DNA from 3 places in the Arthrobacter sp. AG258 genome. Region 1 is predicted to be linked to each of the others. Evidence: riboswitches for the same ligand, from Rfam matches in the RefSeq annotation. Region 1 holds a riboswitch; each other region holds the start of a gene.
The links. Region 1 has a riboswitch for S-adenosylmethionine ahead of DFO47_RS13190 (DUF1737 domain-containing protein). Riboswitches for the same ligand answer to the same signal wherever they lie in the genome.

Region 1 (3,232 bases):
GCGTAGGCACTGTAGAAGTTCTCGCTGCCCGCGCCGGTCAGCATCTCCTGGAGTTCACCGGCACGCGGCACGGTGTTAACGGCAGCGGCGCCGGCAGTGTCGTCATGGTAGGCAGTCAGGCCCACCCAGTCCACGGCGTCGTCCCCCGGATAGTAGGGGGCGTAGGCGGCGTCGGAGCCGTTCCAGGCGCCGTCGCCGTTGGTGTCCAGGAGGGCGAAGCCGTCACTTCCAGGCTGCGGGGCATTCCTGCTCCGGTCAAAGGGGTAGTCCTTGCCCAGGTACGGCGCCCAGACCATGGCGGCCCGGCCGCCGTCGTCCTTTTTGACCGCTGCCGCGACCGCCTTGAAGGCCTCCCGGTAGGCGGCCGGCTGCTGCCCCCAGGCCACCCAGCTCGAGTTCATGTCCGGCGCAAACCGGATCAACAGCCGGCCCTTGAACCCGGAGGCCAGGTCGCGGACCTTGCCGGCGAAGGCTTCCGCTTCGGAGGCGCCGATCTGGTCCAGCGGCACCGTGGGCTTCACGGTGAGCATGGCGTGGGCGCCCTTGGCCGAGGCCTGCTGCAGGAACCCCTCGATGTTGTTCCGGTCCGAGTCGCGGAACGGCAGGCCGATGTCGTGGCCAAACACGGCCGGGCTCGCACCCAGCCGGTCGGAGAATCCAGCGGCGGTATCCTCGCCCCATTCAAGGACGGCACCCAGCCACGGCTTGCCTTGGTCCGGTACCGCGGAGGCCGCCTGCGCAGCACCGGCGGGCGCCAGCAGCGCCAGGAGCACGACGACGGCGGCGGCCAGGAACGCCCCGGGGGAACGGTGACGGGCACGACGACGGCCGGCCTGGTGGTGCGATGTTGCTGCTCGCATGCTGGCAAGACCCCCCGGTACTCCCACTGTGACGGCAGGGCGGCGCCCCCGGTAGAAACTTTATCGGTCCGGCCGCCTTGCCGCGTTCCCGTGACGCGGTGGTCGCGGGCTCTCAATTACGGAACATGACGACGGCGGCCGTGCGGCTTGGCGGCGCAGGTGTTACGTTTTTGGGGAGTAATGAGTACCGGTGCTAAGCCCTGACTGGCCGGTCGGCAACCCTCCTCTCGCGGCGGGGTGCCTCAGGTGAATACTTGGCATATCGACCGATTCGAGCTGCAAGCGTGAAAGAAGGAGATCCGTCGTGTCTGACGCACCCGCCCCTGACGAAAAATTGTCCTACCGCCTGATTACGGGCCCGGACGACCGCTCCTTCTGTGAGCGGATCTCGGCTGCGCTTGCGGACGGTTACGTCCTGCACGGCAGCCCGGCGGCCACTTTCAACGGCAGCAGCGTCATCGTGGCCCAGGCCGTTGTCCTCCCGGCCGCCATCGCGTCGGCTGACGCCGCGGTGGCCACGGCCGTTGACGACCTGGAAGGCGAGTTCGACGGCGAGGGCCACGCATGAGCTACGCGGGAGACCTGACGCCGCAGGAAGCGTGGGCCAAGCTGGAGCAGGGCGCCATCCTGGTGGACGTCCGCACCGAGGGCGAATGGGCCCACATTGGCATTCCGGATACCAAGGCAACGGACAACGATCCGCTCTTCATCCAGTGGACCTTCCCCGGCGGCATCCCCAACCCCGATTTCGTGAAGGACCTCAAGGAGCAGGCGCCTGAGGACCCGGGCGCTGAGCTCGTGTTCCTTTGCCGTTCGGGCCAGCGATCCATCGCCGCGGCCGTGGCGGCCACCCAGGCCGGCTTCACTTCCTACAACGTCCTGGAGGGCTTCGAGGGGGAACCTGACCGCTACGGCGAACGGACCGTCAACGGCTGGAAGAACCGCGGCCTGCCCACCAACCTCGGAAAGAACTAAGTGACTTTCAATCAAGATGCCCCCGGCTGGAGCCCCGACACCCAGGCTGTCCGCGGCGGGCTGGACCGCACCAACTTCCAGGAAACCTCAGAGGCCGTCTTCCTGAATTCCGGGTTCGTCTACGAATCCGCGGCCGCGGCCGAACGCGCCTTCACCGGCGAGGACGAGCGCTTTGTGTACTCGCGCTACGGCAACCCGTCCGTGGCCACCTTCCAGGAACGGCTCAGGCTGCTGGAAGGCACCGAGGCCTGCTTCGCGACGGCGTCGGGCATGTCCGCGGTGTTCACGGCCCTGGGCGCGCTGCTTGCAGCCGGTGACCGCGTGGTGGCCGCCCGCTCACTGTTCGGGTCATGTTTCGTGATCCTGAACGAGATCCTGCCGCGGTGGGGAGTGGAAACGGTCTTCGTCGATGGCCCGGACCTGGACCAGTGGCGCGAGGCCCTGTCCAAGCCCACCACCGCCGTCTTCTTCGAATCCCCGTCCAACCCGATGCAGGAAATCGTGGACATCGCCGCGGTGAGCGAACTGGCCCATGCCGCCGGCGCCACGGTAGTTGCGGACAATGTCTTCGCCACTCCCCTGCTGCAGCGCTGCGGGGACCTGGGCGCGGACGTCATCGTGTACTCCGGCACCAAGCACATCGACGGGCAGGGCCGGGTCCTGGGCGGTGCCATCCTGGGCACCAAGGAGTTCATCGACGGCCCGGTGAAGCAGCTGATGCGCCACACAGGTCCGGCGCTTTCGGCGTTCAACGCCTGGGTCCTGACCAAGGGCCTGGAAACCATGAGCCTGCGCGTCCGGCACTCCTCGGCCACCGCCCTGCGGCTCGCTGAGTGGCTCGAGGAGCAGCCTGCCGTGAGCTGGGTGAAGTACCCGCTGCTGACATCGCACCCGCAGTATGAGCTGGCGGCGAAGCAGATGAGCGCCGGCGGCACGGTCCTCACCCTTGAGCTGGCGCCCTCGGGCGGGCGCTCCGGCAAGGAGGCGGCCTTCGCCCTGTTGGACGGGCTGCGGATCATCGACATCTCCAACAACCTGGGCGATTCGAAGTCCCTGATCACCCACCCCGCCACCACCACGCACCGCGCCATGGGGCCGGAGGGGCGGGCCGCCATTGGCTTGAGCGACGGCGTGGTCCGGCTCTCCGTGGGGCTCGAGGACGCGGACGACCTCATCCGCGACCTGGAACAGGCCCTGAAGCAGATATAAGGCGTCAGGCCTGGCGGACCCGCAGCAGTTCCGGGGTGTCTTCCACGCCGGAAAGATCCAGGGCGCCGCGCATGGTGGCGTCTACGGCGTGCCGGACCACTGCACCGAAGCCCATATCCTCGGGAGGCGGTCCGGCCAGCGCCCTGTCGCGGGCCCGGCGCTGCTCAGCGGCCCCTGTCCCGCGGGCG
Region 2 (3,232 bases), on a different contig from region 1:
TGATGCTGGGGCATTCCGGGGTGGGCAAATCCACTATGGTGAACGCACTCACGGGCGCCGAGCGCGCCACCGGCGGCGTCAACGCCGTCACCGGGCGCGGCCGGCACACGTCGTCGTCGGCGCTGGCACTTCGGCTCGCGGACGCGCCGCCCGGCAGCTGGATCATCGACACCCCGGGGATCCGGTCCTTTGGCCTGGCGCACGTGGACCCGGACAGGATCCTGCGCTCGTTCCCGGATCTCTCCCCGGGCATCGAAAACTGCGAGCGGGGCTGCAAGCACACGGCAACGGCGGTCAACTGCGGGCTGGACGAGTGGGTGGACGGCGGACACGCCGGCCCTACCGGCGCCGCCCGCCTGGCGTCCCTGCGGCGGCTGCTCGGCGCCGATCCAAGGATGGAAGCACAGGAAACGAAGGAGCTTGGCAGCGTCAACTGACGCGTTCTCCCGGCAGAAACGCCCGCAGACGGTAGTTTGGAACCATGATCCAACCCGCTTCGAGTTACAACGATGACCTGCGCCTGGCCCACGTCCTGGCCGACTCCGTGGACGACCAGACGATGAGCCGGTTCAAGGCCCTGGACCTCCACGTCGAGACCAAGCCGGACCTGACGCCGGTCACCGACGCCGACAAGGCGGCCGAGGAGGCCATCCGAGGCCAACTCTCCCGCTCCCGGCCCCGCGATGCCGTTCTGGGTGAGGAATTCGGCAGCACCGGCCACGGCTCGCGGCGCTGGATCATCGATCCCATCGACGGGACCAAGAACTTCGTCCGCGGCGTCCCGGTCTGGGCCACGCTGATCGCCCTGGTGGACGAGGGCGAGCCGGTGGTGGGCGTCGTCAGCGCTCCGGCACTGGGCAAGCGCTGGTGGGCTGCCAAAGGCATGGGCGCGTACATGGGCAGGTCCCTGGCCGCCGCCACCCGGCTTCGGGTTTCCAACGTCTCAAACCTGGCCGACGCCTCCCTCTCCTATTCCAGCCTGGGCGGCTGGAAGGAACGCGGAAACCTTGACGACTTCCTCGGCCTGACGGAAGACGTGTGGCGGACCCGGGCGTACGGAGACTTCTGGTCCTACTGCATGGTGGCGGAAGGCTCGGTGGATATCGCCTGCGAACCCGAACTGAACCTGTACGACATGGCTGCCCTGGTACCGATCGTGGTGGAGGCCGGCGGCCGCTTCACGTCCCTCGAAGGCGAGGATGGCCCGTTCGGCGGCAATGCCCTGGCCACGAACTCGATCCTGCATTCAGAGGTGCTGCACCGGCTGAACCCGGACCTCGACGACCTGCTCCAGCAGTCGCCCTAGCGGCACAATAATCGAACAATACGACGCCGGACGCCTCCTTGAGGGGGCGTCCGCGGCCGTTTCTTCGGCAGGGCGTAACAAAAGCCTTAACAATTGCCGCGGCTTTAGTCCTGCCCATTCCATGTTCTACGCTTTTATCCAGGTCACGAGTGCCAGCGCAAAACCCCGGTTTGCTGGCCGGCAACCCTCCATTCGCGGTGGGGTGCCCCGGGTGACGACCAGGCCGGTCCGGAGCGGATACGGCAAGCGCGGATTCCACTGTGCCGGAGTCCTGTATCCAAGTGAGGTCTCTGTGACAACTGCCACCGTCTCCCCCCTTTCCGCCACCGCCAACGCCGCCGCGCCGGATCCGCGACAGGCCGTCGCCGGCCGGCCCCTCGCCGCGGTCACCGGCGCCGAGATCCAGGCGCCGCTGATCTCCGGCGGCCACGTCCGCTACGCAAACCTCGACTACGGCGCCTCCGCACCGGCGCTGTCAGTGGTGTCCGCGTACCTGAACGAGATCCTCCCGTACTACGCGAGTGTCCACCGGGGCGCCGGCTACGCATCCCAGATCAGCACCTCAGTGTACGAAAACGCACGCAACATTGTCCGCGACTTCGTGGGAGGGCGCCCCGGCGATTCGGTCATCTTCACCCGCAATACCACCGACTCCCTGAACCTGCTGGCCGGCTGCCTGCCGCTGGCGGACGGCCGCCCCGCCGGAGATGTCCTTTACCTGGACATCGAACACCACGCCAACCTCCTGCCCTGGCAGGGCGTCCCGCACCGCAGCATTGTCGCCGCGGACACCATCAGCGGCACTTTGGAGGCAGTCCGCACCGAACTTGAGCAGGGCGGGGTCTGCCTGCTGGCCGTCACCGGCGCTTCCAACGTCACCGGCGAGATCCTCCCCATCCGGGCCTTGGCCGCGCTGGCGCACCAGTACGGCGCACGGATCGTGGTGGACGCCGCCCAGCTTGCGCCGCATCGCCGGGTGGACATCAGCACGGACGACGTCGACTACCTTGCGTTCTCCGGGCACAAGCTCTACGCGCCGTTCGGCGCAGGCGTCCTGGTGGGGCGTGCTGACTGGCTGGACGCCGGTGTCCCGCACCTGGCCGGGGGCGGTGCCGTCAAGGAAGCAAGGCTCGACGGCGTCAGCTGGGCCACCGGCCCGGCCCGCCATGAGGGGGGATCGCCCAACGTCCTGGGAGCCGCCACGCTGGCCCGCGCCACCCAGGTGATCGCGGAACTGGACCAGGAACGCTGGCACGCCCACGAGTCCGCCATCCGCTCCTTCCTGGTGGAGGGCCTCCAGGGCATCGACGGCGTCACCGTCCACCAGATCTTCAAGGACACCAATCCGGAAACGGACACCATCGGCGTGGTCAATTTCTCGGTTGCAGGCTACGACGCCGGGCTGGTGGCCGCCTACCTCTCGGCGGAGCACGGCGTGGGCCTGCGGGACGGACGCTTCTGCGCCCACCCGCTGCTGAAACGCCTGGGCCTGCCCAACGGATCACTCCGGGCGAGCTTCGGCGTCGGATCCCGGCTGGAGGATGCCGAACGCCTTCTTGCCGGCATCCGCGCACTGCGCAGCAACGGACTGGGCTGGGACTACGTGGTTGACGCAGGCCGTTGGGTGCCCGCCAACGACTCCCGCACCTACCCGCACTGGGCACCCAACACCCCGGGCACGGCCGGCGCGGCCCCCTGTATCGACGACTAGGGCTCCTCCCGCTCCTGCTCCCCCACCACATGTCCAAAGGGGGTGCGGTAAATTCGAGGGGCATCAACAGTCGGAATTGAAGGAGTCCACGCGTGGTTCGGGGTGGCCCCAAGCTTGATCACGGGCGCCGGCGGGAACTTGGCGGCAGTTTCCGCGACGGCGGACGGCACTACCAGCGCGTCAGGCCGGGCTACCCCGCGGAGTCAGCCCGGTGG
Region 3 (3,232 bases), on a different contig from region 1:
CGATGCCGAAGACAGCCACGGACTGTCCCGGACTGACGCCTGCCGTATTGAGCACGGCCCCCATTCCGGTGAGCACGGCGCAACCGAACATCGCCGCGACGGTGTCCGGGACGTCGTCGTCAATCACCACCACCGACTCCCGCGCCACCACGGCGTAATCCGCAAACGCCGAGACGCCCAAATGGTGGTTGATGCGCTCCCCCGCCGGCGTGCGCAGCAAGGCCGGCCCATGCAACAGGTCACCGGAGCCGTTGACCTCCGCAGCGCGGTGGCAAAGCGCGGGCCTCCCGGCCCGGCAGGCCCGGCAGTGGCCGCAACTGGGCACGAAAACGAGCACCACGTGGTCTCCCACGGACACATCGGCTACCCCGTCGCCCACGGACACCACCCGCCCCACCGCCTCGTGGCCCAATGCCATCGGAAGCGGCCGGACCCTGGAGCCGTCCACCACGGACAGGTCCGAATGGCACAGGCTCGAATACGTGATGGCAACCCCAAGCTCACCGGCGCGCGGCTGCGGTTGGTCCAGTTCCTGCACGACCAATGGTTTCGCGTCAGCGTAGGCGGGCTTTCCCGGTGCGGCGGGAACGGTCGAATACAGGACGGCTGCCTTCATGACACGATCATGCCGTACTTCCACCCCGGGCCTGCTGCACTGTGGCACCGCGGCGTCCACCGGCAGCGTGCACCGGAAGCACCGCAGGGCAGCAGCCGGCCGCTGCCGGGACGGGCGCAGCTAGGCCAGGAACGTCGTCCGGAGCTGGTTCCCCAGCTGTCCGATCTCGGTCAGGAAGCCGTCATGGCCTATCGGTGCCGAGATCATATGCACGTCAACCTCACCCGGCAGGGCCTGGGCCAATTCGCGGGACTGGGACGGGAAGTAGAGCCGGTCGGAGTCCACGGCGGCAACGAAGAACCGGGCGGTGGCGGATGCCAGGGTCTCGGCCAGCGGCCCGCGGCCACGGCAGACATCGTGGCTCATCAACGCCTCGGTGAGGGCGATATAGCTGTTGGCGTCGAACCGGCGGACGAGCTTCCTGCCCTGGTGGTCCAGATAGCTTTCCACCTGGTAGCGTCCGCGGTTTGCCAGCAGTCCGCCGTGCAGGGGCGACTCGGGGGCCTGGGGTTCCCGGCCGAAGCGCCCTTCCAGTTCCGCGGCGGACCGGTACGTGATGTGGGCGATCCGCCGTGCCAGGGCCAGGCCGTCTTCCGGACACGGTCCGCCGTAGTAGTCGCCGCCGTTGAAGTTCGGATCCTGGCGGATGGCCAGGGTCTGGGCCTGGGCGAAAGCGATCTGTTCAGCCGTGCTGGCAGCGCCGACCGAGATGACGGCGCAGCGCTGCACCCGGTCAGGGTAGGTCACCGCCCACTCCAGGGCGCGGGCACCCCCCATGGAACCGCCAAGGACGGCGTACCAGCTCCCGATGCCCAGCTGGTCCGCCAGCCGGGCCTCGGCAACAGTGCTGTCCCGCAGGGTGACCAGGGGGAAGCGTGAGCCCCAGGGTGCTCCGTCGGGGGCGGCCGACGACGGGCCCGTGGACCCGTAGCAGCCGCCCACAATGTTGACGGACACCACGAAGAACCTGTCCGTATCGACGGGCGCCCCAGGACCGGCCAGCTGTTCCCACCAGCCCTCTTCGTCGGTGTCGCCCCGGGTCACGTGGGTGCTGCCCGTCAGGGCGTGCTCGATCAGGATGGCGTTGCTGCCGTCCGCGTTCAGCGTGCCCCAGGTTTCGTACGCCAGGGTGACATCCGGCAGGTAGCCGCCGCCCTCGAGCTCGAGTCCTCCAATGGAGGCGTAGCGGACAACTCCGTGTTCGGGAATGGTGGTACGGGCGACGGTAACCGTCATGGCAAGACCTCTTCTACGCGCTTGCCTGCCGTCATTTGACCGGCAGGCCAGGTCTTCACCCGGGGCACCCCACCGCGGAAGGAGGGTTGCCGGCCAGCAAGCCGGGGCTGTCACTGGCACTCATGACCTGGTTCGAGTGTACGAAACACCCCCCGGTCCAGGCCAAGAGTGTGACTGGTTGTGACTTCCCGGCGCTGCCGGCCGGCAGCGCCCCGGCGTGCCGGCGGTCAGGCGTCGGCGCCGCCCTTGGCCGCGCGGAAACCGGCCTCCAAGTCGGCCAGGATGTCGTCGATGTGCTCCAAGCCAACCGACAAGCGGACCAGCCCCGGATTGACGCCGGCCACCACCTGCTGCTCGGGCGAGAGCTGGCTGTGGGTGGTCGACGCCGGGTGGATGACAAGCGAACGGACGTCGCCGATGTTGGCGACGTGCGAGTGCAGTTCCAGGGCGTCGACGAAGCGCTTGCCCGCCTCCGCGCCCCCGGCCAGGTTGAAAGCGACGACGGCGCCGGTCCCCTTGGGCCCGTACTTGCGGCCCCGTTCGTACCAGGGGCTGGACGGCAGCCCCGCGTAGGCGACCGATTCGACGTCGTCCCTTCCCTCCAGCCAGCGCGCCACCTCCGTGGCGTTGGAAACGTGCCGTTCCACCCGCAGGCTCAGCGTTTCCAGGCCCTGCGAAATCAGGAAGGCGTTGAAGGGCGAAACCGCCGAGCCAAGGTCGCGCAGCAACTGGACACGGGCTTTGAGGATGTAGGAAAGGTTGGCGCCCAGTGCGCCGCCCTCGCCAAGGTCCCGGGCGTAGACCAGCCCGTTGTAGGTGGGATCCGGGGTGTTGAAACCGGGGAACCGGTCGGGGTCCTTGCCGAAATCGAACTTGCCGGAGTCGACGATGACGCCGGCAATCGCCGAGCCATGACCGCCCAGGTACTTGGTGGCGGAGTGGATCACGATGTCCGCACCCCACTCCAGCGGCCGGATCAGGTAGGGAGTGGACAGGGTGTTGTCCACGATCAGGGGAACGCCGGCGTCGTGGGCCACCTGGGAGATGCCTTCGATGTCCAAGACGTCCTGGCGCGGGTTGGATACCACCTCGCCAAAGAACAGTTTGGTGTTGGGCTGAACGGCATTCCGCCACTGGTCCAGGTTGTCCGGATCTTCCACGAAGGTGACCGCGATGCCGAACTTCTTCAGGGTGTGGGCGAACAGGTTGTAGGTGCCGCCGTACAGGCTGGGGCTGGCCACGATGTGGTCCCTGGCCTCGGCGATATTCAGGACGGCGAAGGTCTCCGCGGCCTGCCCCGAGCTCAGCAGCAAAGCGGCCAGGCCACCTTCGAGGCTGGCGATCCGCTGCTCCACCGCGTCCTGGGTGGGGTTGCCGATG

Region 2: linked by a shared signal. The riboswitch ahead of DFO47_RS05255 (aminotransferase class V-fold PLP-dependent enzyme) and the one ahead of DFO47_RS13190 (DUF1737 domain-containing protein) in region 1 are both predicted to bind S-adenosylmethionine.
Region 3: linked by a shared signal. The riboswitch ahead of DFO47_RS19175 (homoserine O-acetyltransferase) and the one ahead of DFO47_RS13190 (DUF1737 domain-containing protein) in region 1 are both predicted to bind S-adenosylmethionine.

What each region holds. Positions count from the first base shown of each region.
Region 1 is NZ_SOBI01000005.1:368,484-371,715, forward strand. Features, by position in the region: gene opgC (OpgC domain-containing protein) at 1-860, opposite strand, end outside; SAM riboswitch class IV at 1,037-1,151, shown strand; gene DFO47_RS13190 (DUF1737 domain-containing protein) at 1,165-1,428, shown strand; gene DFO47_RS13195 (rhodanese-like domain-containing protein) at 1,425-1,835, shown strand; gene DFO47_RS13200 (O-succinylhomoserine sulfhydrylase) at 1,836-3,044, shown strand; gene DFO47_RS13205 (glutamate--cysteine ligase) at 3,049-3,232, opposite strand, start outside.
Region 2 is NZ_SOBI01000002.1:430,157-433,388, forward strand. Features, by position in the region: gene rsgA (ribosome small subunit-dependent GTPase A) at 1-437, shown strand, start outside; gene hisN (histidinol-phosphatase) at 482-1,306, shown strand; SAM riboswitch class IV at 1,448-1,561, shown strand; gene DFO47_RS05255 (aminotransferase class V-fold PLP-dependent enzyme) at 1,599-3,017, shown strand; gene DFO47_RS05260 (class I SAM-dependent methyltransferase) at 3,110-3,232, shown strand, end outside.
Region 3 is NZ_SOBI01000010.1:168,272-171,503, forward strand. Features, by position in the region: gene DFO47_RS19170 (alcohol dehydrogenase catalytic domain-containing protein) at 1-616, opposite strand, end outside; gene DFO47_RS19175 (homoserine O-acetyltransferase) at 737-1,852, opposite strand; SAM riboswitch class IV at 1,865-1,980, opposite strand; gene DFO47_RS19180 (bifunctional o-acetylhomoserine/o-acetylserine sulfhydrylase) at 2,080-3,232, opposite strand, start outside.